DNA from 4 places in the Brevibacillus gelatini genome. Region 3 is predicted to be linked to each of the others. Evidence: riboswitches for the same ligand, from Rfam matches in the RefSeq annotation. Region 3 holds a riboswitch; each other region holds the start of a gene.
What was found. Region 3 has a riboswitch for cobalamin ahead of nrdI (class Ib ribonucleoside-diphosphate reductase assembly flavoprotein NrdI). Riboswitches for the same ligand answer to the same signal wherever they lie in the genome.
Positions count from the first base shown of each region.

Region 1: another riboswitch for cobalamin. It lies ahead of AAFJ72_RS01665 (ABC transporter substrate-binding protein); the one in region 3 lies ahead of nrdI (class Ib ribonucleoside-diphosphate reductase assembly flavoprotein NrdI).
Region 2: another riboswitch for cobalamin. It lies ahead of AAFJ72_RS08185 (ABC transporter substrate-binding protein); the one in region 3 lies ahead of nrdI (class Ib ribonucleoside-diphosphate reductase assembly flavoprotein NrdI).
Region 4: another riboswitch for cobalamin. It lies ahead of cobO (cob(I)yrinic acid a,c-diamide adenosyltransferase); the one in region 3 lies ahead of nrdI (class Ib ribonucleoside-diphosphate reductase assembly flavoprotein NrdI).

Region 1 is NZ_CP154342.1:273,307-280,424, forward strand. Features, by position in the region: gene AAFJ72_RS01655 (HEAT repeat domain-containing protein) at 1-1,086, shown strand, start outside; gene AAFJ72_RS01660 (hypothetical protein) at 1,410-1,895, shown strand; cobalamin riboswitch at 2,140-2,328, shown strand; gene AAFJ72_RS01665 (ABC transporter substrate-binding protein) at 2,565-4,136, shown strand; gene nikB (nickel ABC transporter permease) at 4,139-5,074, shown strand; gene nikC (nickel transporter permease) at 5,090-5,917, shown strand; gene AAFJ72_RS01680 (ATP-binding cassette domain-containing protein) at 5,919-6,623, shown strand; gene AAFJ72_RS01685 (ABC transporter ATP-binding protein) at 6,638-7,118, shown strand, end outside.
Region 2 is NZ_CP154342.1:1,653,871-1,660,988, reverse strand. Features, by position in the region: gene hemW (radical SAM family heme chaperone HemW) at 1-160, opposite strand, end outside; gene lepA (translation elongation factor 4) at 265-2,082, opposite strand; gene AAFJ72_RS08195 (heme ABC transporter ATP-binding protein) at 2,217-3,023, opposite strand; gene AAFJ72_RS08190 (FecCD family ABC transporter permease) at 3,020-4,057, opposite strand; gene AAFJ72_RS08185 (ABC transporter substrate-binding protein) at 4,104-5,144, opposite strand; cobalamin riboswitch at 5,306-5,510, opposite strand; gene AAFJ72_RS08180 (M24 family metallopeptidase) at 5,526-6,617, opposite strand; gene AAFJ72_RS08175 (ABC transporter permease) at 6,793-7,118, opposite strand, start outside.
Region 3 is NZ_CP154342.1:2,452,516-2,459,633, forward strand. Features, by position in the region: gene nrdF (class 1b ribonucleoside-diphosphate reductase subunit beta) at 1-755, opposite strand, end outside; gene nrdE (class 1b ribonucleoside-diphosphate reductase subunit alpha) at 810-2,894, opposite strand; gene nrdI (class Ib ribonucleoside-diphosphate reductase assembly flavoprotein NrdI) at 2,881-3,240, opposite strand; cobalamin riboswitch at 3,393-3,601, opposite strand; gene AAFJ72_RS11680 (alpha/beta hydrolase) at 3,774-4,595, shown strand; gene AAFJ72_RS11685 (ACT domain-containing protein) at 4,715-5,227, opposite strand; gene AAFJ72_RS11690 (hypothetical protein) at 5,269-5,601, opposite strand; gene mnmA (tRNA 2-thiouridine(34) synthase MnmA) at 5,634-6,740, opposite strand; gene tlp (small acid-soluble spore protein Tlp) at 6,880-7,101, opposite strand.
Region 4 is NZ_CP154342.1:1,026,599-1,033,716, forward strand. Features, by position in the region: gene AAFJ72_RS05315 (copper amine oxidase N-terminal domain-containing protein) at 75-1,367, opposite strand; gene AAFJ72_RS05320 (TerD family protein) at 1,642-3,726, shown strand; cobalamin riboswitch at 3,990-4,211, shown strand; gene cobO (cob(I)yrinic acid a,c-diamide adenosyltransferase) at 4,412-4,993, shown strand; gene cobD (threonine-phosphate decarboxylase CobD) at 4,993-6,099, shown strand; gene cobU (bifunctional adenosylcobinamide kinase/adenosylcobinamide-phosphate guanylyltransferase) at 6,096-6,635, shown strand; gene cobS (adenosylcobinamide-GDP ribazoletransferase) at 6,632-7,118, shown strand, end outside.

The DNA.
Region 1 (7,118 bases), 2.2 Mb from region 3:
TATGTAAAGCACTTTCTTGAAGCTATTTGTCTGGTTAAACATTTGTCCGAATACTATAACCGAGAAAAATTCTCTGACTTCGTGGATGAAATATATGGTCTGTTTCGTCACCCAGAAAATCGGAAAGTGTTGTTAAGCGGTTTTCATTCAAAGGACCCTATTGTGCGACGATTCTGCTTTGAACTGGCGATCAACCTTCCTGATATTGAGCAAGAATCAGTTATATCAGAAGCACTACGTCAATCTGATGCTTGGATACGGCTACAGGTAGCTAAACACATTTGCAGAAACTACTCAAACGAGTGTTTAATTCAATGGCTAAAACGAATCAGGAGTGACGTTTTTCCTCCCATTAGGCAACTGGCATTACAAACATATATGGAACGTTTTTCAGAGGAGTCTACCGAAGAACTGCTTGCTGCTCTTCTTGATCGGCATAAAACCATTCGTGAAATGGCCAGATATTATTTAAAAGATAAGCGAATTGACTTCTCGTCATTTTACAGAGAAAAGCTGAATGGGACAAATGAAAGATTGATACAGGCAGCGATTGCTGGAGTGGGTGAAACTGGCGATAAAACAGATGCACAATGGATTATTCCGTTCTTGTGTCATGAAAATGCGCGGACGCGCAGAGCGGCAGTGAAAGCACTAGGTATGCTTAATCCAGAGGATTACACAGACGTTTTTATCAACTCCCTACAATCAGATAAACCAAGCGTATCGCGGGAAGCGAGACAAGTGCTTGCAAATATTATTGACCTACGTCATGCCGAACTGCTGTGGGGGATTTATGTAAATGATTTACGCCCCTATGTGAAGAAAAACATTCTCTTCTTGTTTACTAAGTTTGGCAAGGCAGACAACATACTTTATTTATTACGGGCATGTGCTGTTCAGGAAGAGGAAATCCGTGATTTGGCCAAGCGGCATGTAGAATCATGGATGTGTGGGTATAACACAAGATTTTATGTGTCAATGAGCGATGAAAAGCGCCAAAAATTGAAGGGGATTTTAGATGAGGTTAAGGACTTTCTACCGGAGTATACGGTTCGGGAGTTTGAGTTTCTCATTAGTAAGAATTAATAACCCGAAGGAAGGGCGGGAGCAAGGAGAAGGAAAGGGTTATTTTACAGTGGCTTTTTATTCAGGATGTCCCTTGAGAAGGTACAAGGTTGTCAGCTGTTAAGCTTTCACCAAAGACATGGACAACTAGGTAGAACGAGAGAGAGAGTACCTCAGGAAAATAACAAATATTGGAACTGTCCAGATTGTGCCGTCCAAATCTACGTAACAACACAGTCCTCAGTCGACCTGTGCATATTCACCAGGTTTCGTCTCGTAACGGAAGAACAGCAGGAACTTGTTCCAAGCTAGTAATGTGGCTAGGTTGATATAAAAGGGGGGCTATGTTGGAAATTGAACACAAGCAATACACAGAGAAGGTATTAAACCATATATTTGTAGGTAGCCAATTAGATGGTATGAAATTTGGTCCAGGACCAGGTACGTTTTTAATTCGTTTTGAGCATTACACAAATCATTCTCCAGACCAACTTTGGTTAAACATTGAATCACGATGGGCTGTATTCCCTAAAGAAACCCGAGTATTTCCAAACTCCCAAGAAGAGATGATTGATTTATCGGAAGAAGAAGCGTATATATTCATTTTGCGGTTACGTAGGGAAAAAGTAAATGCCGTTCGATTGGGTAGTCAATATCCGCATCTCCATATTGAATTTGAATCAGGAAAAACGCTTTTTGTAAATGGAAACCATGATAAATATGAATGTTGGCAAGCAGGAGATGGTCCAGAATACGCTGGTCATGCATGGCTGATAGTAGCTACACCGGGAGGCGACATCTCTACGTGGGCACCAGATTCGCTCAACTAGCGAAGAGTTCTTATGTTAACAAAGTAGTGATAACTACGTTTCCAAAAGTGACGAGAAGGCAGGATGGCATTCAGAAAACGAAGCTGGAATGGGGCGATTATTGTAGGCCGTAAGACAGTTTGTCACCCGTAGCACACACACCGTCACACCCTTGCTACAGCATCACTTTCCTGTGACAAGCCTTTTTTGCGTGTAGCAAAAATACATTGCCTTCCCCCATTTTCTTTTTTATACTGAATACTAATTTCATATGAGCAACTAGGTGCCCTTGTGAGAACAAGGGGTAACAGGGAATCGGGTGGAAATCCCGAGCGGTCCCGCCACTGTAACCGGGGAGTTTTCTTTCATGCATGTCACTCGATCGTGATCGGGGAAGACGAAAGAACGCAAAGATCCGGCAAGCCAGGAGACCTACCTAGATTGCTTCACCGTAAAATCCTTCGCGGAGAGGAGAGGTGTACAGAATGGATTCGACTTGCCATTTTTCCATTAGTCATATCGTTTGAATCATTGTACACGTTGCCTCATCTGCCACAGATGGGGCTTTTTCGTTTGTATGAAAGGAAGTTTGCCACATGGGAGACTTTGAAAAATGAGGGATGCTTTCATGGAAAGCACCTCGCGGAAGGGATTTGGTTGGTTATATGACATATGGAGGGTTGAATGCACATGAATAAAGCAAAAATCAGGCAACGTGGTTTTCTTTTCAAGATGGCTGCCTTTATTTTCACGCTGGCACTGGTTGGCTGCGCCTCATCGGCTGAACAGGCAACGCAGAAGGAAGCTTCTGTAGTTTCGACCTCTGACAAAAGCTTGACGATGGCTTTCCCTTGGAGTCCGGCCAGTCTGGATCCACACAGCAGCGATAGCTGGGAGGTTATGCGCTCTGGAGCGGGGGAAACCTTGGTTCAACTAAATGAGCAACTGGAGCCAAAGCCCTGGTTAGCGAAAGAATGGAAGCAAGAAAATGAAACGACATGGGTTTTTACTTTGAGAGAAAATGTTCTCTTTCATAACGGGAAAAAAATGGACGCGCTGAGTGTGAAAGATTCCTTGTTGCGTTCGATCAAGAACAGCCAAATGGCAAAGGATTTATTGCAAATCCAATCGTTGGAAGCTGTGTCTCCCACTCAACTGAAAATCGTGACAGAAAAGCAAAACGCAGCTTTGGTCGCCCATTTGGCTGATCCTTCGACCATGATTGTCGATACAGAAACAATGGAGGGCAAGGCGACCTACCCCGCTCTTACGGGGGCCTTCAAAATCAAAAATTTTAACAAGGACGAATCCCTTAGCCTGGAGAGATTTGATGATTACTGGGGAGAAAAAGCACATTTATCTGCGGTCACAATTAAATTCATCTCAGATGGAAATACGAGATTAATGGCACTCCAATCAGGGGATGTTGACGCTGCAACGGACATTCCCATTGATGCTGTAGAACTGTTGAAAAAGAATAATCATATCGAAGTGCTAACGGCTTCGTCGCTGCGGACGCACATGCTGCTGTTTAATATGAAGTCTCCCTTATTTCGTGAGCTCGCTTACCGAAAAGTGGTGGATATGTCCATCCCACGTGAAGCAATCGTCAACTCTGTCATGCGCGGCGAGGGTACCATAGCCAAAAGTCCATTTGCCGAAGTGCTGCCGTTTGGGAAAGGACAAACAGTCAAGGTCAAGGAAACACAATCCATCGACCACTTGATGAAGCAAGGCGGATGGGAGAAAAATGCCCAGGGCATGTGGGAAAAGCAAGGGAAGCCATTTGAAGTGAAGATGTTAACCTTTCCGCAGCGCCCGGAATTATCCATCATGGCTGAAATTATTCAAAATGAACTGTTGAAAGTGGGGATCCAAACGAAAATTCGTCAGGTGGAAAACATTGATGAAGTCCTGGCCAATGAGGATTGGGATCTTTCCATGTACAGCATGTTGACGGCACACACAGGTGATCCTCAATACTTCCTAAACATTTTCTATCGTTCGGATAGTCATTCAAACGTCTCCCATTACGCTTCTCCTTCTCTCGACAACATGTTAGACCAATTGAATCAAACAACGGATACGGCAAAACGTAACGAATTGGCGCTAAAAATCCAGGAGCAGATTAATCTGGATCTCCCGCAAGCCTTTATCGTTCATCCAAAAACGATTTTTGCTGTCAGGGATGGCGTCAAAGGTTTCATTCCTCATCCAATTGAGTATTATTACAATCATGCTCAAGTAGATGTAAATGAGTGACAATGGAAATGATTCGTTTCTGTCTAAAGCATATCGTCCAAATGCTTATTTTCATCGTGTTCGTCTCTACTCTGACTTTTTTTCTGGTGAGGATTGCTCCGGGCGATCCCGCTTATCTATTGCTGACCGCGAATGGTGTCCCTGTCTCTGAAGAAGCGTTGATGTCATTGCGCCAAGAGTTGGGTTTAACGGAGTCGCTGGGGAATCAATATGTGCAGTGGATCGCAAATGTATTTACGTGGCAGTGGGGAACCTCCTATGTTTCTAAGGAACCTGTGCTTGAAGAGCTTCTCAAACGATTACCTGCAACCATCGAATTGGCAACGGCAGGGTTGCTGGTAATGCTGTCAGTGACTTTGATTTTGGGAATCTCGACTGCTGTCTATTCTTCGGGATGGTTAGATCGATTTGGCAGAACCCTTGCTCTTCTGGGATCTGCCATTCCCTCCTACTGGCTGGGATTTTTGCTCATTTATTTGTTTTCGGTGCGGTATGGGTGGCTACCCTCGATGGGATACGGCACATGGAAGCATCTTGTTTTACCGGCTTTGACATTAGGGGTGGGAATGGGCACAGTGTATGCCCGCTTGTTGAGATCCGATATGCTGGAGATGATGAATCATCATTTTGTGAAAGCGTCGAAGGCAAGGGGACTATCCAACAGCCGCATTATTCTGTTCCAACTGCTGCGGCATGCCGCTTTGCCTATTGTGGCGATGATGGGGACAAGCTTTGCGTTTATGCTTGGAGGAAGTATGATCGTGGAGTCGATCTTTTCTTGGCCAGGTTTAGGGAAATACATCATGAAAGCCATTCAAAACAGGGATTACCCCGTTATTCAAGGCTATGTGGTGTTCGCTTCTTTCTTGTTTGTGACTATCCATTTTATCGTCGATTTGATTTCGGTACTTGTAGATCCACGGCTACGGGTTCGATAGAGGAGGGCCTGTATCTTGCAAAAGAACGTTTCTACCTTCGATAACAGCTTGTTAACAGGAGCAGGATTGCTGTTGCTGTTTATTTTCATTGGCGTATTTGCCCCGTGGATCACTCCTCACGACCCTTTCGCCATTGATCTTTCCAACAGATTATCGCCACCGACCTGGGCCTACCCGTTCGGTACAGATCACTTGGGACGCTGCTTGTTTTCCCGGATCATCTACGGAATCAGAACCAGTGTGACTTCTGCGTTTGTCATCATGCTCGTTACACTGCTGATAAGTGTGCCGATTGGGCTATTAACCGGTTACTTGCGGGGGCGTACTGACCAATTTTTCATGCGATGGATAGATGGCACGTTGGTTATTCCCGATATTGTTTTGACGATTGCGATTGTTGGTGTTTTGGGACCAGGACTTTTTCATTTGATCCTGGCCATTATCATTGTTCGATGGGCTACTTATGTTCGGCTGATACGGAGTCTTGTGCTGAAAGTTTGCCAGGAAGAGTATATCCTGTCTGCCCGGATGTCCGGGAATACGAGTCTACGGATTATGCAAAGGTACATCCTCCCGCAAATTGCTTCCCCTGTCGCAGTTTTTTGCTCATTGGATCTGGGCAGAATTGTTCTGTTGATTGCAGGTCTTTCTTTTCTCGGATTGGGTTCTCAGCCGCCGACACCTGAATGGGGAGTCATGATGCATGATGCTACTGCCTATTTTCAGGTGGCACCTCACGTGATGATATTTCCAGGTATGGCTATCTCTTTATTTGTATTGGGCTGTCAAGTAATCAGTGAACGGATTCGAAAAGCGGGTCAACCGATTTCCAGGGAGGTGTGAAGTGACGAAATCCTCAAAGCCTTTGCTACGCGTTGAAGAGCTGGAAGTCTCCTGTCACCAGGATGGAAAGTGGAAGCCGATTGTGCAAGACGTGTCTTTTCAATTGTTTCAGGGGGAGATGGTCGCCCTTACTGGGCCGAGTGGGTGTGGGAAAAGTTTGACGGCACATGCCATTGTAGGGTTATTGGAACCTGGATGGAGAGTAACGCAGGGCAAGATTTTTTATCAGGGTAAAAATATTCTCGATTATGATACCAGTTTCTGGCAAAAGCTTCGGCGTGAAGAGATCGCTTTGATGATCCAGCAATCCTTGAATGGGTTAAATCCCATCCGGAAAGTCAAAAAGCAGATGATGGAGACGCTTTTGCTGCGAAAAGATAGCATGAGCAGAAAAGACATGAACGGGTACTTGCATACTCTGTTGCAGCAATTTGGCTTTCACGATCCGGAGACGGTTTTATCTTCGTATCCATTCGAATTAAGTGGCGGGATGCGACAGCGGGTTTTACTGGCGATGATGGTAAGCTTGCAGCCAAAGATACTCATTGCTGACGAGCCGACGACCTCTTTAGATGTGATGAATCGAGAGCGGGTGTTAGTCTTGCTCAAGAAGCTGCAGCATGATTTTGGATTGACCGTGTTACTGATTTCACACGATCAGCAGAGTGTGAAGAAGTTTGCGAATCGCATTATCCAGTTGGAATGAGGGGACATCGCTATATGCAGCTACTTGAACTGCGACGTGTCACGAAGGAATATCCCGTAAGAACGGGAAGCAAAGGGTGGTTTCGGCGCCGAACGACTCTGCAAGCCGTTAGAGAAGTTTATCTAACCGTAAAAAAAGGGGAGAGTGTAGGCTTGGTAGGGGAGAGTGGCAGCGGTAAAAGTACGCTAGCCAAGCTCATCATGAATCTTGAACCCGTAACCTCTGGTCAAATTTTGTTACACGGCCAGGTCATCAACGGGAAACGAGTAAAACCGCGTCAGATATTTAAGCAGATGCAATTGGTGCTACAAGATTCTGCTTCCTCCCTATATCCGAAAATGTCTGTCGGCGAGCTGCTGGAAGAACCCATTCGCAATTATTTTCCGGAAGAAACCGAGCCGAAAAAGCGATGTGTCAAACTGCTGGAGTTGGTTGAACTTGATGATTCCTTTTTATCCAGATACCCGCACCAATTAAGTGGCGGTCAAAAGCAGC
Region 2 (7,118 bases), 800 kb from region 3:
GGACTGGCTGCTCGCCAAACGTCAGCTCCATCTCCTTGTCCAAGGCGTCCAGGTAGTCCCAGACCAACTGCGGATTGTTTGTCACAAACGAGTTGAAATCGCAGTAGTAGCATTTATTTGTACAAAAGGGAATGTGGATGTATACCGATTGCGGCATCATGACTCTTCCCCTCCTTCGTGTTTGAATACAGGTGAAAAACCCGTTCGCGCACAGACTGCGCCGCGCTTTTCAACGAACGGAAAAGACCTGACACAAGGTCAGGCCTATTTCTTATCATCCATGCGCAATACAGCCATAAACGCCTCTTGCGGCACCTCGACGGAACCGACGGCTTTCATGCGCTTCTTTCCTTCTTTTTGCTTTTCGAGCAGTTTGCGTTTCCGCGAAATGTCCCCGCCGTAGCACTTGGCAAGAACGTTTTTGCGCAGCGCGCTGATCGTTTCGCGGGCCACGACCTTGTGCCCGATGGCCGCCTGAATCGGCACCTCGAACTGCTGGCGCGGAATCAGCTCTTTCAGCTTTTCGCAAATCACTTTTCCGCGAGCGTAAGCCGTATCCTTGTGTACGATAAACGACAGGGCATCGACCATCTCGCCGTTTAGGAGAATATCCATCTTCACCAGCTTGGACGGCTTGTAGCCTGCCAGCTCGTAGTCAAAAGAGGCGTATCCGCGCGTACCCGACTTCAGCAGGTCGAAGAAGTCGTAGACGATCTCGGAGAGCGGCATGTCGTATTTGAGCTGCACGCGGTTTTCGCCCATGTACTGCATGTCGAGGAAGTCCCCGCGCTTGCCCTGGCAAAGCTGCATGACGTCGCCGACGTACTCTTTTGGCACCATGATCGTGGACAGCACGTACGGCTCCTCGATCATTTCGATTTTTTGCGCTTCCGGCATCTTCGACGGGTTGTCGATCTCGATCACTTCGCCATTCGTCCGGGTAATGCGGTAAATTACGCTCGGCGCAGTCGTAATCAGGTTGATGTTGAACTCGCGCTCGATGCGCTCCTGGATAATCTCCATGTGCAAAAGTCCCAGGAAGCCGCAACGGAAGCCAAAGCCGAGCGCTTGCGACGTCTCCGGTTCGAATTGCAGCGACGCGTCGTTGAGTTGCAGCTTTTCCAGTGCTTCGCGCAGGTCGTTGTACTCGCTTGTCTCGATTGGGTACAAGCCGCAGAATACCATCGGGTTGATCTTGCGGTAGCCCGGCAGCGGCTCGGCAGCAGGTCGGGCCGCATCGGTGATCGTATCCCCGACGCGCGTGTCGCCTACTGTCTTGATTGAGGCGGCCACGTATCCTACATCACCGACAGTCAGTTCCTCCACCTGCGTCTGGCGCGGCGTCGAAGTACCGATCTCCGTCACCTCGAACGACTTGCCTGTCGCCATCATTTTGATCTTCATGCCTTTTCTGAGCGTACCGTTGATGACGCGAATCGAAGCGATAACCCCTCTGTACGGGTCAAAATACGAGTCGAAAATCAGGGCCTGCAACGGCGCGTCCGGATCTCCCTCTGGAGCCGGCACTTTTTGCACGACTGCTTCCAGCACCTCTTTGATCCCGATACCTGCTTTAGCAGAAGTCAGCACCGCTTCGCTGGCATCCAGACCGATGACGTCCTCTACCTCTTGCTTCACGCGCTCAGGCTCTGCGCTCGGCAGGTCGATCTTGTTGACAACCGGAATGATCTCCAGGTTGTTGTCCAGCGCCAAATAGACGTTGGCAAGCGTCTGAGCCTCGATTCCCTGGGCAGCGTCTACAACGAGAATCGCCCCTTCACAGGCAGCCAGGCTGCGGGATACCTCGTACGTAAAGTCTACGTGTCCAGGCGTGTCGATCAAGTGGAGAATGTAATCCTCTCCGTCATCTGCTTTATAGTTCAAACGCACGGCATTCAGCTTGATGGTAATCCCGCGCTCTTTTTCCAGCTCCATCGTATCCAGAAACTGGGCTTCCATCTCACGTGCAGTCAATGCTCCGGTCAGCTCCAAAATGCGGTCTGCCAGCGTCGACTTTCCATGGTCAATGTGGGCGATGATGGAAAAATTTCGAATCCTTTTCTGTCTTTCACGGCGATCCATGTGTTGTTCGTTCCCTCCCACGCGAATCCATCGAAACATACAGATTGCGCTCGAAAAAAATACACTAACGGTAATTATAACAAACGCCTGATAGAAAGAGCAACCAAAGAGAATGCGGCGTTTGTTGACGCCGTTCATCTTGCCTTGACCTTTTGCCGCGATTGTTGGCTGCTGACTGTTTCCGAAAAGAAATAAACGTGTTTTTTCCCCGTGCCCGGATGCGTGACCACCTCTGTTTCTACCCCGAAAACGTCGCGAATCAACCCCGGTTCAAGCACTTCCTCCGGCGTGCCGGAAGCAACCAGCTTCCCGCCGCTTATGACGTACAGCCGATCACAGTACATGGCGGCCATATTCAGATCATGCAGCGAAGAAAACACGGTAATCCCGAGCGTCTTGACCAGATCCATCACTTGCAACTGATACCGGACGTCCAGATGGTTGGTCGGTTCATCCAGCACGAGAAACTCGGCTTGTTGGGCCAAGGCTCTCGCAATCAGCACGCGCTTTTTTTCCCCGCCAGACAAGGAAAAATAGCTGCGTGAGGCGTATTCCTGCATGCCGACGCGCTCCAATGCCTCTTCACCGATGCGGCTGTCAGCGGCGGTATCGGATTGAAACAGCTTCTTATGGGGAGAGCGCCCCATCATGACGATTTCCATGACGGTAAAGTCAAACTCGATTGACGATTCCTGCCGCACGACCGCCATACGCTGCGCATTTTGCCGGGCGGAAAGCTCGTAGACGTCAGCCCCGTCCAAAGAAATGAATCCGCTGTGCGGCTTCAGCGCCCGATAAATGCTTTTGAGCAGGGTGGACTTCCCGCTGCCATTCGGCCCGATCAGCCCGACAAATTCACCGGAGCGGACCGTCAGGCTAACGTCGCGCAAAATCGTTTTTTTCTCCAGCGCAACCGAAATGTTTTCCACATGCAGATTCATCGACCGCTACCTCCGAAAGAATAGGAGCTGCGCAGCATCAGCCAAATAAAGAACGGGCCGCCGCACAGCGCCGTAATAATCCCGATTGGCAACTCTTCCGGCGCAAACGCAAGCCGGGCAATCACGTCTGCCCAGATCAGGAAAATGGCCCCGAGCAAGGCGCTGACAGGCAGGACACGCCGATGGTCCGAACCGACGATGACGCGAACGATATGCGGCATCATCAAGCCGACAAAGCCAATCGACCCGCTGATGGACACAATGACGCCGGTAAGCAGGGCGGTAATGACCAATAGCTGCTTGCGAAATTGCACCGTGTTGACGCCCAGCGTTCCCGCCGCTTCTTCGCCCATCAAAAGCGCATTGAGCGAACGGTATTGCGCCAACAGGACAATCAGGCAGATCACGACGATCAGCGACGGAATGGTCAAATACTCCCATTTCCCTCCAGCCAGGCTGCCGCTCATCCAGAACAGAACGGAGCGGATGCCGTGCTCATTGGGCGCGGAAAAAATAATCAGGCTGGTGATGGCAGACAAAATGGCGGAAATCGCGATGCCTGCCATGAGCAGACGCACCGTGGAGTTTTGTCCGCCGATGCGGGACAAGGTAAAAACAAGCAGAATCGAGACAAGCGATCCTGTGAAAGCACCGAAGGAAAGCGCGTATTGTCCGTACATGCTGAATGCTCCGAACAAAATGACCAGCGTCGCTCCTGTGGATGCGCCCGAGGAAACTCCCAATATGTACGGATCTGCCAAAGAGTTGCGAACCAGCGACTGGATCGCCACCCCCACGACAGACAGACCAGCCCCGACGACAGCCCCCAGCAGGACGCGAGGAAAGCGAATCTCCCAGATAATCGTCTGTTCTCCTTTTGACCAATCCGCTCCGATCCATTGATCGACCAGCGGAAGATGCGATAAGGCAATTTTCCAAACGGTCGCTGGCTGGATTTCCACCGAGCCGAGTGTCACTGCAAGCGTAATCGAGACGACTAGCCCGATCAGCAGCGCAACAATAAGGAAGGGCATCTTGATCTTGTGCAGGGCCGTTCCCTCCTTCTCTTTGCAAACTTTTTTATTTGAATCGATCCGGGTAAAGCCCTTCGGCGAGAATTTTCAGCGCGACAGGTGCGCGTACCCCTTCAGACGCTGCGGACAATGGCAGCACGATCAGGCGCTTGTTTTGGATCGCTGGCACGTCAGCCAGTTCCTTTTTGGTCAGCAGGAATTGTTGTTTCTGCTCTACTGTCTTGTCGCCGTAGTCTACAACCACGATCACGTCAGGCTTGCGGTTGACCACTTCTTCCCAGCTTACGGTAGCCCAGCCTTTTGATATGTCGTCGAACACGTTTTTGCCGCCTGCCGTTTTTATAAGGGAAGTCATGTAGTTGTTGGCAGCGGTAAACGGCTGGTCTTCTCCGCTGTCGTACACGAACACGTTCAGCGGCTTGTCCACCGTACCGATTTTGCTTGTGGTTTGCTCCATTTCCGCTTTCATTTTGCCAATCAGTTCGTTCGCCCTGTCTTCTACGCGGAAAATGCGGCCGATGTTTTGAATATCTGTGAAAACATCGTCAATCGTCGGGCCCGGCTTGTTCGAAGACTCTTGCAGGTACGATTTGATCCCCGCCTTTTCCAAATCCTCCATCGTCCCTACCCCTTTGTCGCCAAAGGCGCTTTTCCAGCCTGCGTACACGAAGTCAGGGTTTGCGGCCAAGAGCACTTCTTTGGTCGGATACTTGTCGGACAGGACTGGCACTTTGTCATAGTCGGCCTTCCACTCAGGCAAAATTTGATCGTCCAGGTACGCGGTTCCGACCATTTTGTCAGCCAGTCCCAGCGCGAGCATCACTTCGGTTACGTGCTGGTTCAGCGTCACCGCGCGTTTTGGCGCTTCCGGGTACGTCATCTCGATCCCGTTGGTTACAATCGTTACAGGTTTGTTGTCAAAAGCAGGCTGGGCCGTATGCTCAGGCGTTGCGGCTTGCTTTGCGCCAGTGGATTCGGTCGCAGCAGGTGCCGCAGAGCTGCACGCGGACAAAAGCAGCATGATCGCTGCCAGCGCTGCCATCCGGAAACCGTGGAACCCTTTTTTTCTTAAGCGAATTGTACTCATCTCCATAACCCCTCTTCTTTTGTTTTGTCATAGAAAAAAGCACCCCCCTTTTTTTCCAATCGGGAGGTGCTTGACATAACGTGACATGACGATAGATACGGTGTTGCCAATGGCGCCGTTTCCTCGTCTGCTTCCACATCTGTCCCATCCTCGTGGGGCCGATTGCACATCATCTCATGGCAGGTCTCCTGGCTTACGAATCATCATCCCCAGCGCCTTCCCATTTTTCGTCGCGCGAAAAACAGTGGCTCTTTGCTGGACACTCCTCGTTACAGTGGCGGGACCGCGCCGGATTTTCACCGGACTTCCCTATTAAGCTGGCGGAACCAAACGATTCCGCGCAGCACCATCAGACGTCTATTCAATTGTACGTTTTTAGCTTTATCCGATCACCGTCAGTTTTTTCGGAAACTTGCTCAACACTTCCACGCCTGTTACGGTTACGAGCACATCGTCCTCGATGCGCACGCCGCCTGCTCCCGGCACATACACCCCTGGTTCAATGGTGAACACCATGCCTGGGCGCAGCGTTTCCTGGTTTTGCCCATGTACGGACGGATATTCGTGCACATCCATGCCAAGACCGTGGCCCAGACGGTGGATGAAGTAGTCGCCGTAGCCTTTTGCGGCAATGACGTCGCGAGCCGTTTTGTCGAGATGGGCAAATGTCACGCCTGGACGAACCTCGGCAATCGCTGCCTCGTTTGCGGCCAGCACCGTTTCGTAAATATCGCGCAACTGCTCGCTGATCTGCCCGACGGCAAAGGTACGGGTAATGTCGGAAACGTAGCCGTCTGCCGCTACCCCGATGTCAAACAGGAGCAAATCGCCTTCCTGCACCTTGCGCGAACCAGGCGTTCCGTGCGGCAGTGCCGATTTTTCCCCTGCCAAAACCATCGTGGAAAAAGACGGGCCGTCTGCTCCCAGCCGCTTCATCTGGTATTCCAGTTCCGCGACGATTTCCATTTCGGTCTGGCCGATTTTGAATGTCTTCAACGTCTCGCTGAGTGTATCTTCAATCAGTTGCACAGCCTTTTTCAAGCGAGTTACTTCATCTGCCGATTTAATCAGGCGCATCTCGCGGAGCGGCTCTTCCACATCCACGTAGCTTTCTGCACAGACGACTTGCCCCAGCGCTTCGTAACGTTCTACAGTCATGTGGCTTTTTTCAATGCCCAGCTTTTTCAGGTTCGCTGGCAGCACTTGCTTGAGAAGCTCGTACGGATTTTGGACATCCGTATGAGTGTGAATCGTCTGAACGGTTGAAGCCGCTGCTGCCGCTTCGCGGTCGAGGGCGGGAACGATCAGGGATGGCTCGCCCTTAGCCGGAATCACCAGCCCCATAAAACGTTCGTGTGGATCGGTAAAAAAGCCGGTCAAATAGTAAACATGCTTCGGAGAGGTGATGACTACCGCGTCGAGCTCTTGCTTGGTCAAAAAATCGTGCAGTTTCGAAATGCGCTCCAAGTACACCTGCGCCACCTTCGCTTTCGACAAGATTCTATCCTAGAGAATACCATTTCCCTGCCCAAAAAAGAAGGGCGGACTGGAAGTTTCTCTCTGAACCCGGAAGCCCTCACGGCTGGGTTAAACAAAAAAAGAAGCGAAAAGGACTGGTTGTGTCCCTTCACGCCCCTTTTGCTGCGCACTAGTTTTTCATCCGCGGGTCAAGCGCATCCCGCAATCCGTCCCCGATCAGGTTGAAGCCGAGTACCGTCAGCATGATCGACAGTCCAGGGAAAATGACCGTCCACGGTGCCTTCTGGATGTACTGGCGGGAATCGGAGAGCATTTTCCCCCACTCCGGCTCCGGCGGTTGGGCACCGAGCCCCAAAAAGCCAAGCGCGGCCGCTTCAATAATTGCTGTCGCAATCCCCATCGTCCCGGTCACGATGATCGGCGCCAGACTGTTCGGCAAAATGTGCTGCATCAAAATGCGCGAGTCCTTCATGCCGATTGCGCGCGCCGCCATGA
Region 3 (7,118 bases):
TAGGCCAACACCTCGTCCGCAAGGCCAATCTCTGTGTACAGGGAGACGGTGTACTCCTCTTCATTTGCGTGCAACTCGTGCAGAAGTGCGTACAGCTCTTCTTTCACCGCCGCCTGCTCCGCGACGCTGAGCTTTTGGTACACTTCCTGCGCGAGCACGCCGACGTACAGGCCGTGAATGCTCTCATCCCGCACAATCAGGTCGATAATTTCGCCGCTGCTCGTCATCTTGCCCTGCCCTGCCAAATAGAGCGGGTAGAAAAAACCGCTGTAAAACAGGTAGCTTTCCAAAAAGACCGAGGCGACCATCGCCATGTACAAATCTTTTTGCGTCTCGATCTCCTGGTAGCGCTTCGAAATCAGTGCCGCTTTCTTTTGCAGATGCGGATTGCGCTCGACCCAGGCAAAAATTTCGTCGATCTCTTCCGTAGCAGCGAGCGTCGTGAAAATGCTGCTGTACGATTTGGCGTGAATTTGCTCCATCATGCCCATGAAGGCCAGGACGGCCTTGCGCTGCAGTCCGTCCACATGCTCCATGATTTTCGGCATCCCTACGCCACCTTGCACGGTGTCGAGCAAGGTCAGTCCGCCGAGCACTTTTTTGTATGTGTCCCGTTCCGAAGCGCTAAGCTCCATCCAGGACATTTTGTCATCCGAGAGCGGAATCTCGTCATCCGTCCAGAACTGCATGATGTTCTGGTTCCAAAAGGTCATTGTAAAATCGTCGTCCGGCCTGTTCCAATTGACTGCTTTCATCGGCGTTCCTCTTCTCTTAAAAAAACTTGTTCTGCACAGGGGCGTTCCCTCACATTACACGGCGCAGCTAATGCACTCTTCCACTGTCAGGTGCTTGGTGCGTGTGTAGTAGAGCGATTTCAAGCCTTTTTTCGCCGCGTATATGTAGTAGCGCGCCAGTTCCCTGGTCGAGATGTTGCTGTTGACGTGCAGTACGGTAGAAATTCCTTGGTCTACATGCTCCTGGATTTCTGCGATCAAATCGATCACCTTGAACTGGTCGATCACATAGGCAGATTTGTAGTAAAAATAGTTTTCCTGCGACATGTACGGCATCGGGTAGTAGGTTGTCGAGTTTGCATACGTTCTTGTCTCGATATGTTCGACGACCGGCATCACGCTCGATGTCGCATTCTGAATGTAGGAAATGCTCTGCGTCGGCGCAATCGCCAGACGGTACGCGTGATACAGTCCGTTCTTCTGCACCTTTTGCTTGAGCGCGGCCCAATCGTCCGGGGTCGGAATGTGCATGCCAGCAAACAGTTGCTTGCCTTTTTCCGTGCGCGGACGGTAGTCGTTCGTCAAGTATTTGTCAAAATACGTGCCTTTGGCGTACTCCGACTGCTCGAAGCCCATGAACGTTTCCCCTTTGGCCTGGGCGATCTCCATGCTCATTTCCAGCGAGTAGTAGTTCATCATCATGAAAAACGTGCGGGCAAAGTCTTTGGCTTCCTCGCTCTCGTAGGCGATCTTGTTTTTCGCCAGGTAGCCGTTGAGGTTCATCGCACCCAGCCCGACGGAATGCAGCTCGCGGTTCGCCTTTTGCACGCCTGGCGCATTTTCCACGCGGGTCATATCGCTTACGGCGGTAATCGCCTCGATGCCTTCGCGCACGGATTCGCGCACTTTTTTGCGCTCCATCACGTTGACGATGTTGAGCGAAGCCAGATTGCAGCTAATGTCGCGGCGGATGATGTCCGGCTCGCCGTAGTTGGTAATTGTGGATGTCTCCTGGAGCTGGAAAATTTCCGTGCACAGGTTGGACATTTTCACGGAGCCGATGTCTTTCAGCGCGTGATTTTTGTTCGCGTTCGTCTTGTTCATGATGTACGGGTAGCCCGACTCCATCTGGATCATCGCGATTTTGGTGAGCATGTCGCGGGCGCTCATGACGACTCTTTTCTTGACGCGCTCGTTTGCCACCAGCTCGTCGTACATTTCGTCGAGATCCAGATCATCCAGATGGACGCCGTATTCCCTGTAAACGGAGTAAGGCGCGAACACCGTCAGCGGCTTGTTTTCCTCTGCGAGCTTGTAAAACACATTCGGTACGATCAGGCCGATTGACAGCGTCTTGATCCGCGACTTTTCATCGGCATTGATCTTTTTGCAGTCGAGAAACTCGTTGACGTCCCAGCCGAAGATGTTGTAGTAGGCCGCCCCGGAGCCTTTACGCTGGCCCATCTGATCGGCGTAGGAAAACGCATCCTCCAGCAGCTTGAGCACAGGCATGACACCCTTGGCTGCCCCCTCGACACCTTTGATCGGCTCGCCGCGTCCGCGCAGCTTGGACAGGTTAACGGCCACGCCGCCGCCGATTTTGGACAGCTGCATACAAGTGCCGAGCACGTAGTTGATCGAATTCAGGGAGTCGTCCATCTCCAGCAGGAAGCAGGAAACCATTTCGCCGCGGCGGCTTTTTCCGGCATTGAGAAACGTCGGTGTCGCAGGCTGCAGGCGCTGCTCGATCATGGATACCGTCAGCCGCTTCGCCAGCTCGAAGTCACCACGTCCGAGCGAGAGTGCCACAATCGCCACCCGATCCGGGTACTGCTCCAGATACATCGATTTGTCGTTCGTTTTCAGGGCGTAGTCTTTGTAAAACTTGGAGATGGCCATGTACGAAGCGAATTGAAACCCGGCTCCATGCGCCAGACGGAAAATTTCATCGACCTGTTCCACGGTGTATTTTTCGTACACATTTTCGTAGTAGTCGTTTTCGATCAAGTAGTCCATGCGTTCTTTCACGCTGTTGAAGGTCATCGTCTTGGCCTGTACTTCTTCCATGAAGACAGCAACGGCCTCTCTGTCCTTTTCCAGTTGGTAAAATCCGTCGCTTCCTCGCTGCATCAGTTGGTTGTTCAATTCAATGTGTCGCAATTGCTGCCACCCCACTCGTAAATTGTTCCACATCACGGCCGGTACCGGACAGTTCGAATTTGGAAATGACCGGAACGCCATATTGGCTGGCAATCGTGTCTGCGCTTTTGGCAAAGCTGGCTCCCCAGTTGCGGTTGCCGCTGGCCGACACGCCGCGCAAATAGACATGATTCCGCTTGAGGAAACGCTCCACTTTTTCCGGCACCTGGCCAAAGCCCGTCGTATATGTAACCAGAACGAACGGCTCTTCGATCACCATTTCGGGATCAATCTCCACGTGAGGCAACCCGAGCTTGCTGACGAATCTTCTGACGTTTCCTGTTTTGGAGTCAAAAGCGATTAACATGTCCCTCATCCTTTACTGCTAATGTGAATTTTTCAAGCAAAGTAAAAACGCATCCGACGTCAAAAGGCCGAATGCGCATGATGATCCCCATCGTATCCATTCGTCCCAAGACGAATGGAGCGTTCGAACACTTCCCTATCTCCCGTAGGTTACACAGTGCTTGCGGTCAGGCAGGTCTCCTGGCTCGGGGTCATCGCTCCATTTTCGCCTTCCCGATTTGTTGGATCAGTGGCGCAAACACAAAATGGAACTCGCTCCTTACAGTGGCGGGAACCGCGCCGGATTTTCACCGACTTCCCTATTATGTCTACCAAATATTGCGTGATATTGCGTGGCAAACACCTGTCCGCATCAATATGTAGTTGGCAAAACTTACTTTACCTCAATATATCGTAGTAGTCAAGGTCAGCATGTTCTATTTTGGCACTGATAATCTCTCTCATTTCTCTGTTGCCAATCTCTGGATCGCATCCCTATAATAGATTTCGTATACAAAAAGTTGACGCCATCGGCCGACTGGAGAGTGATTCATGATGGAGGACACGGTTTATGAAGCAGTAACGATTCCTCGTTCGCAAATCCGAAAAATGACCTACGATGATCGCACGTTTCACATTTTTGTCAGCATCCCTGACGTGACACCGCCGCCATCCGGCTTCCCGGTCATCTATGTGCTGGATGCCAACTCGGTTTTTGGCACCATGACCGAAGCGATCCGCCTGCAAAGCCAGGCTCCAGAAAAAACGGGTGTGTATCCCGCAATCGTCGTCGGCATCGGCTATCCGACAGAAGCGCCGTTTCATCCCTCGCGTTACTACGACTTCACCCATGTCGTGCCCGCATCCGAGCTGCCTGCTCACCCGCGCGGCGGCGAATGGCCAAAAATGGGCGGGGCAGAAGGCTTCCTCTGCTTCATCGACGACACGGTGAAACCCGCGATTGAAAAGGACTTGCCCGTCGACCGCACCCGGCAAACGATTTTCGGGCATTCGCTCGGCGGCTTGCTCGTGCTGCACGCCTTGTTGACCCGGCCGCATGCGTACCAATGCTATATCGCCGGCAGCCCGTCGATCCACTGGAACGAAAGCGTCCTGTTGGAAGAGGAACGCCGCCTGCCGTCCCTGCTCACTGACGATACGCGCATCAGAGCGCTGCTCACCATCGGGGAGCTGGAAAACGACGGCCGCTTCGACGTCAACGTCAAGGCGCAGGCAATGGCCGAGCGGTTGTCCGACATGGGCAATGGGCAGATCGAAGCGTCTTTCCGCCAGTTCCCGGACGAAAATCACACCTCTGTCCTGCACGTTCTCATCAGTCACGCCATTCGCTTTGCTTCCAAGCCACCTGCCCGCTAGTCAGGGCAGTTTTTTCTTTACCTCGCTCCATGCCACAAGCACGAACGCCAGTCGACACACAAAAAACCGCCCATACGCAAACGATGAGCGGTCATGCGTGCATTCCAGTTCTTTTTCGCCTATTGCAGAGACAACACCTTGTTGATCTGCGGCAGCTCCTCGATGGCCGCTACTACCGCCGGTGTAATCTCTTCGTCGGTGACGCAAATCAACAGGGCGTTTTTCCCCTTTTGCTCACGCGACACATTCAGCTTGGAAATGTTGATCTCGTGGTCAGCCAGCTTGCGGGACACGTCGTAAATGACGCCCGGATAGTCAGTATGGTGGACCAGCAGACCGTGAGCGCCCGGAGGAATCCGACAGGCGCAGTAGTTGATTTCGCTGATGTACACTTCGCGCCAGTCCTGGGCAAACGTGTACTTGTTCGCGCCCACGCGCAAATTTGCGAGATGGTTGGCGTACTCGCCGGAACTGTTTTGAACCGAGACGCCGCCGCCAAGTCCCTCCAGCAGAAGCGAAGCGATCTCTTCTTTATTTTCATGGGACAAAATGCTCAGGGACGCCCCTGTTAGCTGCGGCTCCAGTCTGCGAATCAATTGGGCCAATTCTCGAAGTCCAGCATATTGGGTCATGTACTGCCCTCACTCTCCCAGTCAGATTTAATCCTTGCTGCTTATTGCGGAAGAATCCACTCTTCCGGTTCCTTGATAATCGAGGAATGGTTGTCGGAGCGATACCAGGCTGTCAAGGTTTGTCCATCCTTCGTGTACACGATGCGATAGATGGTGTTGCCCTTTCCACTTTTCTCAAACGGACTTTCCTCCAGCGGAACCACTGTCACACCGCTCGCTGCAATCACGCCGCCTTTTTCCGCGATGACGCTCTGGATCGTGGCCATGTGCTCATTGCCCGTGACTGCCATCCCCATGTAAGCGAGCACCCCCATCAAGATCGCAACCGCCAGAAACGAAACAATAATCACTTTGGACTTTTTCGCTGTATCCACCTAACGCTTCCTCCGTTATTTCATTCTCTTTGTCAATCGGAAATCGGACGCACTTTGTCAATCGTGCCTCCCCCCAGGCACACTTCTCCATCGTAAAAGACGACGGCTTGCCCAGGTGTCACTGCTTTTTGCGGTTCTGCAAAAACAACTTCTACGGTGTTGCCCTCGCGGATGTGCACCGTCACTTGCTGGTCAGGCTGGCGATAGCGGAATTTCGCGGTGCAGGTAAACGATTCGGTCGGCTTGTTCGCGCTCACCCAGTTCACGTCAGTCGCCAGCAAGCTGCTCGAATACAGGCGGGGATGGTTGCTGCCTTCGCCAACGATCAGGACGTTGCGCTCCAGGTCTTTGTCCACGACAAACCACGGCTGTCCGGTCTTGCCGTGCCCGCCGCCAATCCCCAAGCCCTGGCGCTGGCCAAGCGTGTAGTACATCAGGCCGTCATGCCGTCCGATCACGTCTCCGTCTACCGTTTCGATATTGCCGGGCTTGGCTGGCAAGTAGTTTTGCAAAAACTCGCGGAAGTTGCGTTCGCCAATGAAGCAAATCCCGGTGCTGTCCTTCTTTTTCGCGGTGTACAGCCCGGCTTCTTCGGCAATTTTACGCACCTCTGGCTTTGGCAAATGGCCGATCGGGAACATCGTTTTCGACAACTGCTCCTGACCGAGCACATTGAGGAAGTACGTCTGGTCTTTGTTGTTGTCTGCGCCGCGGAGCAGCTTGTACTCTCCGTCGATGAACTTCACCTGCGCGTAATGGCCTGTGGCGATGTAATCGGCCCCCAGGTCCATGACTTTTGCCAAAAGCTCGCCGAACTTGATCTCGCGGTTGCACATGACATCGGGATTCGGGGTGCGCCCGCGTTTATATTCATCCAAAAAATACTGGAACACCTTGTCCATGTATTCTTTTTCAAAATTTACGGTGTAGTACGGAATGCCAATCTGTTCACAGACGCGCCGGACATCCTGGAAGTCTTCTTCCGCCGTGCAGTGGCCGAATTCATCGGTATCATCCCAGTTTTTCATGAAGATGCCGATGACGTCATATCCCTGTTGCTTGAGCAGGTAAGCCGTCACGGAGGAGTCGACCCCGCCGGACATGCCGACAACGACGCGTGTATCTTCTGGTCGTTTCATAGTCTTTCTCCTCTTGATTCAATTTGTCCATTTACAGATTACCATGTTTCGCCCAACAATTCATGTCTTGTTGCACTTTTGCCGGCTGCATGTGAAAAACGCCTGCCGCAACAGACTGCGACAGGCGCTGATGAACACGTTATTCACTATGGGAAACTTCGTCTTTGATCTCGGAGCGAAATCCCTGGATGCTCTCTGCACGGCGATAGTTTTTCGCCTCGATGTTTGCCCGTTCCTCTTCGGAAATCTCGCCCGCATGTGCCGCCAGGTAATCCTCTGACTCGCGAATGTTCTCTTCCGTGTTTTGCAGCATCTCTTGCAGCTTGGCTGCGTTGTCAGAACGGTCGTCTGGTTTTGCCATGAAAAACACTCCTCCCT
Region 4 (7,118 bases), 1.4 Mb from region 3:
AACAGGAGCACGTCGACTATTCAAATGAAAGCGGGCAAAGTGTCCAGGGAGCGGCCCTTGAGAAGACGGGGCAATCAGGAGCCGCCCTGCTTTAGCCTGACCCAATGGTTGTAGTCGTGAATCGCAAAGCCGGCAAAGCTCGCATACTGTCCGAGATGTTCCTGCGCCAACTGCAGCTCCGTTTTCAGCGACTGGAGCGGCAGCGCGTGAAAGCTCGTGTGCGGCCCTTCCGCACTGGGAGCCGTCTCTACGGCAACGATCACTTTCTTTTTCAACGTGGCTGCTTCCCGCAAAATCGGTTGGGCGTTGGCGACAATCCCGTCGTTGCCAAGCGCGGCATTGCGGTAGTCCATGATGACGACGGCATCTGCCTTTTCCAGCATCCAGGCGCTCAGGCTGTAATCTGTGCCTGGGACTTTGACCTGATGGAGCCAAAACGGGATGTCTAGCGAAAGTCTAAGCCCGCTCTCCCGCCTTTCTTTTTCAATCAGGCGAACAGTATCCATCCAGCTTTGCACGATTTGGTCGCGGTTTGACTTCCATTCCGGCAAAATATACGGCTCAATGTCAAAATGCAGCCCGGTGAACCGCTCGTGTGCGGCGACCGAGGCGTTGTAAGTGCGGACCCAGTTGAGAAACGACTTGAGATTGTCATGGTTTGCGGGAAAAGCCCATTGAGGACGGCCTTCCAGCGCTTCTACGGCGATTTGCTTCTCCTGCGCCTTGCGGATGAACGCTTGGTAGACAGTCGGCGGGATGTCCCGGTTGATTTGCAGGTAAATCGCGCTCAGTTGATGCTCGCTGGCAAACCGGATAATTTGCTCTTGCTGGGTATACAACAGACTGGCATCCCAAAGCCACGTGCTGCGCCGATGCTGCCAGGCACTGTCGGGAGCAGACGGCACAGATGCCGGAGGGACTGCACCCGCATGGCCGGACGTGGTGATCGCGACCAGATGGCGCTCGGCCAGCCACTCGACGCGGGCGTCAAACAGCTCGCTGATAAAGCGCAGCGGCACCATCGTGCGGTTGCTGCGGAGCACGGCCGGAGCGTCGAAGTGGACCTTTTTCCCGTTGACCAGTGCGTAGTCATGGCCGATGGTCAACTGAATCGTGTTCGGCGCTTTTTGCAGCGTCACCTGGCTTGTCTGCGGGTTCCACTGCATGGCAAGACCGAGCTTTTCTGCGACAAACCGGGCGGGAACCATGGTGCGCCGGGAGCTTGTGTCCACGTATGGCTGGGCGTCAGGAAACGTGACGTACTCGCCGTTCACGGCTACCTGAATTTGCGAAGCAGACTGGGCAAAAGAGAAGGGAGCGGCGCTGAGCAGAAAGGTCAGCAGGCCGACTTGCTGCAGTTTTTTCATAAGTGCTTTTCCTCGCGTCTTTTTATAGGATGTGGTGTACTATTTTACAATACAACCGTCTGTCTTTACCTGATGACAAGGTTGCAGGGGAGAAGGGAAAATTTGTGAAGAAACAACTACTTTTCCAAAAATTGCTTTACATAGTCAGCGACGAGCCGTATAATGGTGAAAAATGACAAAAGGAATAAAAAATCAGGCTATTGTACTCCTTCCTTCTATTTTCTAAATGGACATTAGGGGTACTGCTTTCCTGATTTTTTTTTTATTGAGGCCGATGAAAAATCAAATCTACCTTCGCCGGAAAAATAAACTGGTTGTTGAAAAGGGACAGCATGAATTGCCTGTCTCTTATTTGGCTGCGGCTTTGCGCAACATCGAGTGTCTCGGTTACACGTTTTCCCTGGAGCTATTGGAGCGAATCCGCACGCTGTCTGAAGCGGAGTTTTTCCCGCTTTACTCCAGGGTAGTGACAGTATTGAAAGAAATGGTGGGCGCATCCCGCAAGTACAAGCCGATGTATCCGAATTTTCCTAAACAAGTGATGGAGGCAAGCGAGGGAGAATTGTATTTGCAGGCGATCATCCACTATCTGACGTTGCAACTTCCTGTGCACGAGGTGAAAAAACGGCTGCCGCTGTTGCGGGAATCCCGCCTGAAGGTAATCCATTTGGGGACGGAAGAAGAACTTTTGCAGATAGGCATGAACCTGCTGCGGGCGAAAAGCTCGCTCTCGGCGCAGGACAAGGAAGACCTCGCTGTGCTGTTCACCGAGTGCGAGGGAATCGCAGAAGCGCTGCCAAAAGAGATTCCGCACAAGGAAAACGCAGCGGTCGCAGCCAGCATCTTGCTGCGTGCCGACAAGCTGCCGCCCGGCTTTTTTGCGACCTATTGCAAAACGGCGACTGACGTCCTGCGTCTGGCCGTTGCCTTGTCTGACGGCGATGTCAGTCTGGCGACTCCTGCGAAATTCCGCAAGTTCAGCCGGGCTGAGCGCCGCCTGCTGCTGCGTTTGCTGGAAGCAAGCCCGAACCTTGCGGAAGACATGCTGCGCTACAAAGGCCGCTGGATTCGCCTGGGGGAAATCTTGCATCCGTTCGAATACAAAGACCGCTATCCACAGGCGGCGGAAGCGTTCGATATTTTGCGCAACAACCGCCGGCTGGAAACGTTCAACAGCAAGGTGGAGCTGGCGCTGACGCGCGGGGAGGTACACGAGGCTGCACACCTGCTCGTGCAGCGGCCGGGGGAATTTGCCCGTCGCCTCGACCACTTGCTCAGGTTGGCAGAGGATGGCGGTGAGGTGCTCCGCTCGTTTGCACAGGTCGCGCCTTCGGTGTCTACTCCTGTGCTGCTGCAAGTGCTGAACCACTTCGCGAAAAGGGAAGCGTACGGAAAGTGGCGCACCTTTTTCCCGAAAGGAGAGGTGGCAAAAGTACAGACGATTCCAAACGAGCTGCCACAGCTGGCCGAAAACATCCGCGCAAGTGCTGCCAGCATCTGTCGAGAAACCCTTCTGGAGCGGTTTTCTGCCCTGCCCTCCCTGGGAAAAGTCTACCTCGATCCGCGCTTGCAGGAGCAGCTTGTGCCTTTTTCGCAACGGTCGGCGAGCAAGGCGCTGCGGACGATTGTGCGCGGTTCCAGGCTTCCGATCCCGGATGGCAGCACGATCCGCTTTTTCACCTGGTGGAAGGAAGGCTTGGTCAACAACGTCCCCACCGGGCGCGTCGACGTCGATTTGTCTGCGGTGCTGTACGACGCGGACTGGAAGTACATGGAGCACATTTCCTACACGAATTTGCGTTCGGCAAAATACCGCGCCTGCCATAGCGGCGATATTGTGCAGGCACCGAACGGAGCGTGCGAGTTCATCGACGTGGACATCGAATCGGTGCTAAAGTACGGCGGACGTTATGTGGTCATGTCGCTCAACTCCTTCACCAGCCAGCCTTATTGCGACTTGCCGGAGTGCTATGCCGGCTGGATGATCCGCAGCGAGCCCGAGTCCGGGGAAATCTTTGAACCGCAGACGGTTCAGGACAAGATCGATCTCGCCTCGCGCTCGACGATCTGCATTCCCGTCATTCTCGACCTGGCGGAGCGCCAGGTGATCTGGACAGACGTCGCGCTGCGTTCGCATCCGCTCTATGTCAACAACGTGGAAGGGAATCGCAGCGGGATGGAGTGGATGGGCCGGGCGCTCACCACGCTGGTGAAGCCGACTCTCTACGAGCTGTTCTCGCTGCATGCGCAGGCGCGGGGGACGCTGGTTGAGCGGGCAGAGGATGCGGACACCATTTTTTCCATGAACGAAGGGATTACTCCGTACGATCTTGAAAAAATCATGGCTGACTTTTTGTAGGCCGAATGATGATAAGCCTGATACTCGCCAAAAGAGCTGCCCTGCCAGTCGTTTGCTGGAGTGCAGCTTTTTCTTGTCGAGCCTCGTCCGCCTGCAGTGTGCGGGTCCGGATGGCGGGAGAGCGGCAGTTCCCGGATTCATGCTACTTCGCGCTACCTTGTATTTTTGGCATGGACTCTCGCCGGATTGCAGCTTTTGCTTGAATCCCCGGCAGCATTTGCTATTATTAAAACAAGCGATTGTCCTGAAAACGAACGACATGTGAATATGGGAGAAAAACAGGTCCTTGTGTTTCACGAGCGATAATCTGTGAGATGCGAGGTTAAAAGGGAAGTTTGGTGAAAATCCAACGCGGTCCCGCCACTGTATTAGGGGAGCTCTTCTTCCTGGCAACGACGCCGTCCACTGCACGATCAGCGTGCGGGAAGGAAGAAGAAGAGTGACGATCCTTGAGCCAGGAGACCTGCCTGTTTTTATGTGTCCACTGATTTCCTTCGGGTCAAAGGAAGAGGTGAGGATTGTTGCAGTCGGCTATCCGCGCTTTGTTTTCCTTGGAGTTTTGGGGAAACAAAGCGTTTTTTTTGTGCGCGGAAAGCGAAATAACGAGGCTGTGGAAAACATTTGCAATAGGCAACGGAGCCTTACCTGCATTTGGGGAGCGCTGTGTCCCCGAAAATGTTGAGGGATGGGCAACGGGGCCTACACTTCATTTTGGAGGTTGAGCGACTTGAGTAACAAGCGAGGTCTGTTTTTGGTCTACACCGGAGATGGCAAAGGAAAGACAACGGCAGCAGTGGGATTGGCTGTACGGGCGGCTGGACGAGGCAAAAAGGTCATTATGATCCAGTTCATCAAGTCGCCTGATCGCACGTACGGAGAGAAAATCAGCTTCGACAAGCTGGGCATCGAGATTGTGCAAAAAGGCGCAGGCTTTACCTGGACGAAGACGCCGGAGGAGCATCGGTCGGCGCTGAAGGAGGCGTGGGCTTTTGCCAAGGAAAAGCTTTTGTCGGGTGCCTACGATGTCGTGATTTTGGACGAGCTGAACAATGCGCTTGCGATCGACAGTTTTCCCGTTGATGACGTGCTGCCGCTGGCGGACGTTTTGCAAACGATTCAAAATCGGCCGAGCCATGTGCATCTGGTCGTGACGGGCAGAAGCGCCAAGCAGGAATTGATCGACATGGCGGATCTGGTGACAGAGATGAAGCCGATCAAGCATTACTACGATGAGGGGATACCAGCGGTGCTGGGGGTCGAGTTTTGATGAGCGTACTGGAAGCGTACGGTCACGGCGGTGATTTGCTGACGGTGGCAGACCGCTTTGGAATGGAGCCAGACCAGTTTGTTGATTTCAGTGCCAATATTAATCCGCTGGGCATGCCGGACAGGGTACGCGAGTTGCTGCTCGCTTCGCTGTCTGCCGTGTTGCGCTATCCAGACCCAGGGCATCGGCTGTTTCGCCGTGCCTTGGCGCAGCGCTTGCATCTGCCAAAGGAATGGCTTTTGCCTGCCAATGGCGCGGCGGAGGCGATGGCGCTTGCAATTCTCGGGCTCAAGCCGCAGACCGTCGGTGTGGTTTATCCTTGCTTTTCGGAATATGCAGAGCTTTCCGAGCAGTTTGGGGCAACCGTCATCGGCTGCTATGGAAAAGAAGAGAACGGCTACAAGGCCGACGAAAAAGAGCTGTATCGTCTGTTCGAGCAGGCTGACCTGGTGTTTGTCGGCTCGCCGAACAATCCGACTGGCATCTTGTACGAGCCGCAGGAGCTGTTGCAGATGGCGGACTGGACGGCCAGGACCGATACATGGCTGGTCGTGGACGAGGCGTTTCTCGATTTTGTGGAGGAAAGCCGTCAGTTTACGCTGGCAAGCCAGCTTGACCGTTTTCCCCGCGTCATTTTGATGCGTTCCATGACGAAAATGTACGCGATCCCCGGCTTGCGGCTCGGATACGCGATTGCCCAGCCTGACGTGATTGCGAAAATGCGTGCGAAGCAGGTGAGCTGGAGCGTGAATGCGCTTGCCCTTTTGGCGGGGGAGCTGTGCTTGCAGGAGCAGGAGTACGAGCGGCGGACACGCAGTCTGATCGCCAGGGAGCGCGCTGGTCTGATCGAGTTTATTCGCGGGGAGCTGGGCTGGAAGGTCTGGCCGGGGGAGGCAAACTTTTTGCTGCTTCGCTCGCCGGAGGACTTGCCAGCGGCCTTATTGCAGGAGCGGCTCGGCAAAAAAGGTGTGCTGATCCGCAGCTGCGCCATGTACCCCGGATTGACGGCGCATGATGTGCGCATCGCCGTTCGCGGTCGGGAAGACAATGCGCGCCTGATCGCGGCCTTGCGCGAGGTACAGAACGAAAGGAGCGGGCAACGATGAGTCTTGTGCTGGTGACAGGCGGTGTGCGCTCGGGAAAAAGCCGCTTTGCAGAAGAGCTGGCCCGGCAGGCCGGAGAGCGCGTTCTGTACGTGGCGACGGGTCAGGCGTGGGATGAGGAAATGCAGCAGCGGATCGAGCGGCACAAGGAGCGGCGTCCGCAGCAGTGGGGCAGCGTGGAGGTCGGCGAGCGGCTTTGTGATTACGAGTCAGTTGGCACTGCTTACGACGTCGTGTTGATCGATTGTCTGTCGACGTGGGTGAGCAATCGGCTGATGAGCGTCGCGGAAGCAGAGTGGCGAAGCGAGGCGCACACAGAGGCGTTGCATGCAGAGGCGGAGGCGTGGCTGGAACTTGTCCGGCGCTCTCCGCAAAAAGTGATTGCGGTCACGAGCGAGGTCGGGCTGGGCGGTGTCGCCATGAATCGGCTCGGCAGATGGTTCGCAGACGTGCTGGGCGACGTCAACCAGCGTGCCGCGTGCCAGGCAGAGACGGTCTACGCGGTTATGGCCGGAATCCCGTGGAGGATCAAAGGATGAACGCATTTTGGCACGCAATCGCTTTTTTCACCCGAATCCCGGTTCCTTGGCTGCGCCCGTCCGAGGAAGCCTGGAAAAAAAGCGTCAACTGGTATCCGGCAGCAGGTCTGGTCATCGGTATGGTGCTGTGGGGCGTCCACCAGGCAGGGCTATTGCTCTTTAGCCCGTGGCTGTCCGCCGTGCTGACACTCGCTGGCTGGGTGTACGTGACAGGTGGACTGCATCTGGACGGCTGGATGGATTTGGCCGACGGATTGGGAAGCAGTCGCTCGAAGGAGCAGGTGCTCGCGATCATGAAGGACAGCCGTGTCGGGGCGATGGGCGTTTTGGCTGCGCTTTTGCTGCTGTTGCTCAAGGCGGGGGCCGTCGCGGAACTGGCGCATCCCGGCTGGGGAGTGCTTCTTGTGTTTGTGCCTGCTGTGGCGCGGACACATGTGCTGTTGTCGATTCGGCTATGGCCGTATTTATCGCAGGAAAAAGGAA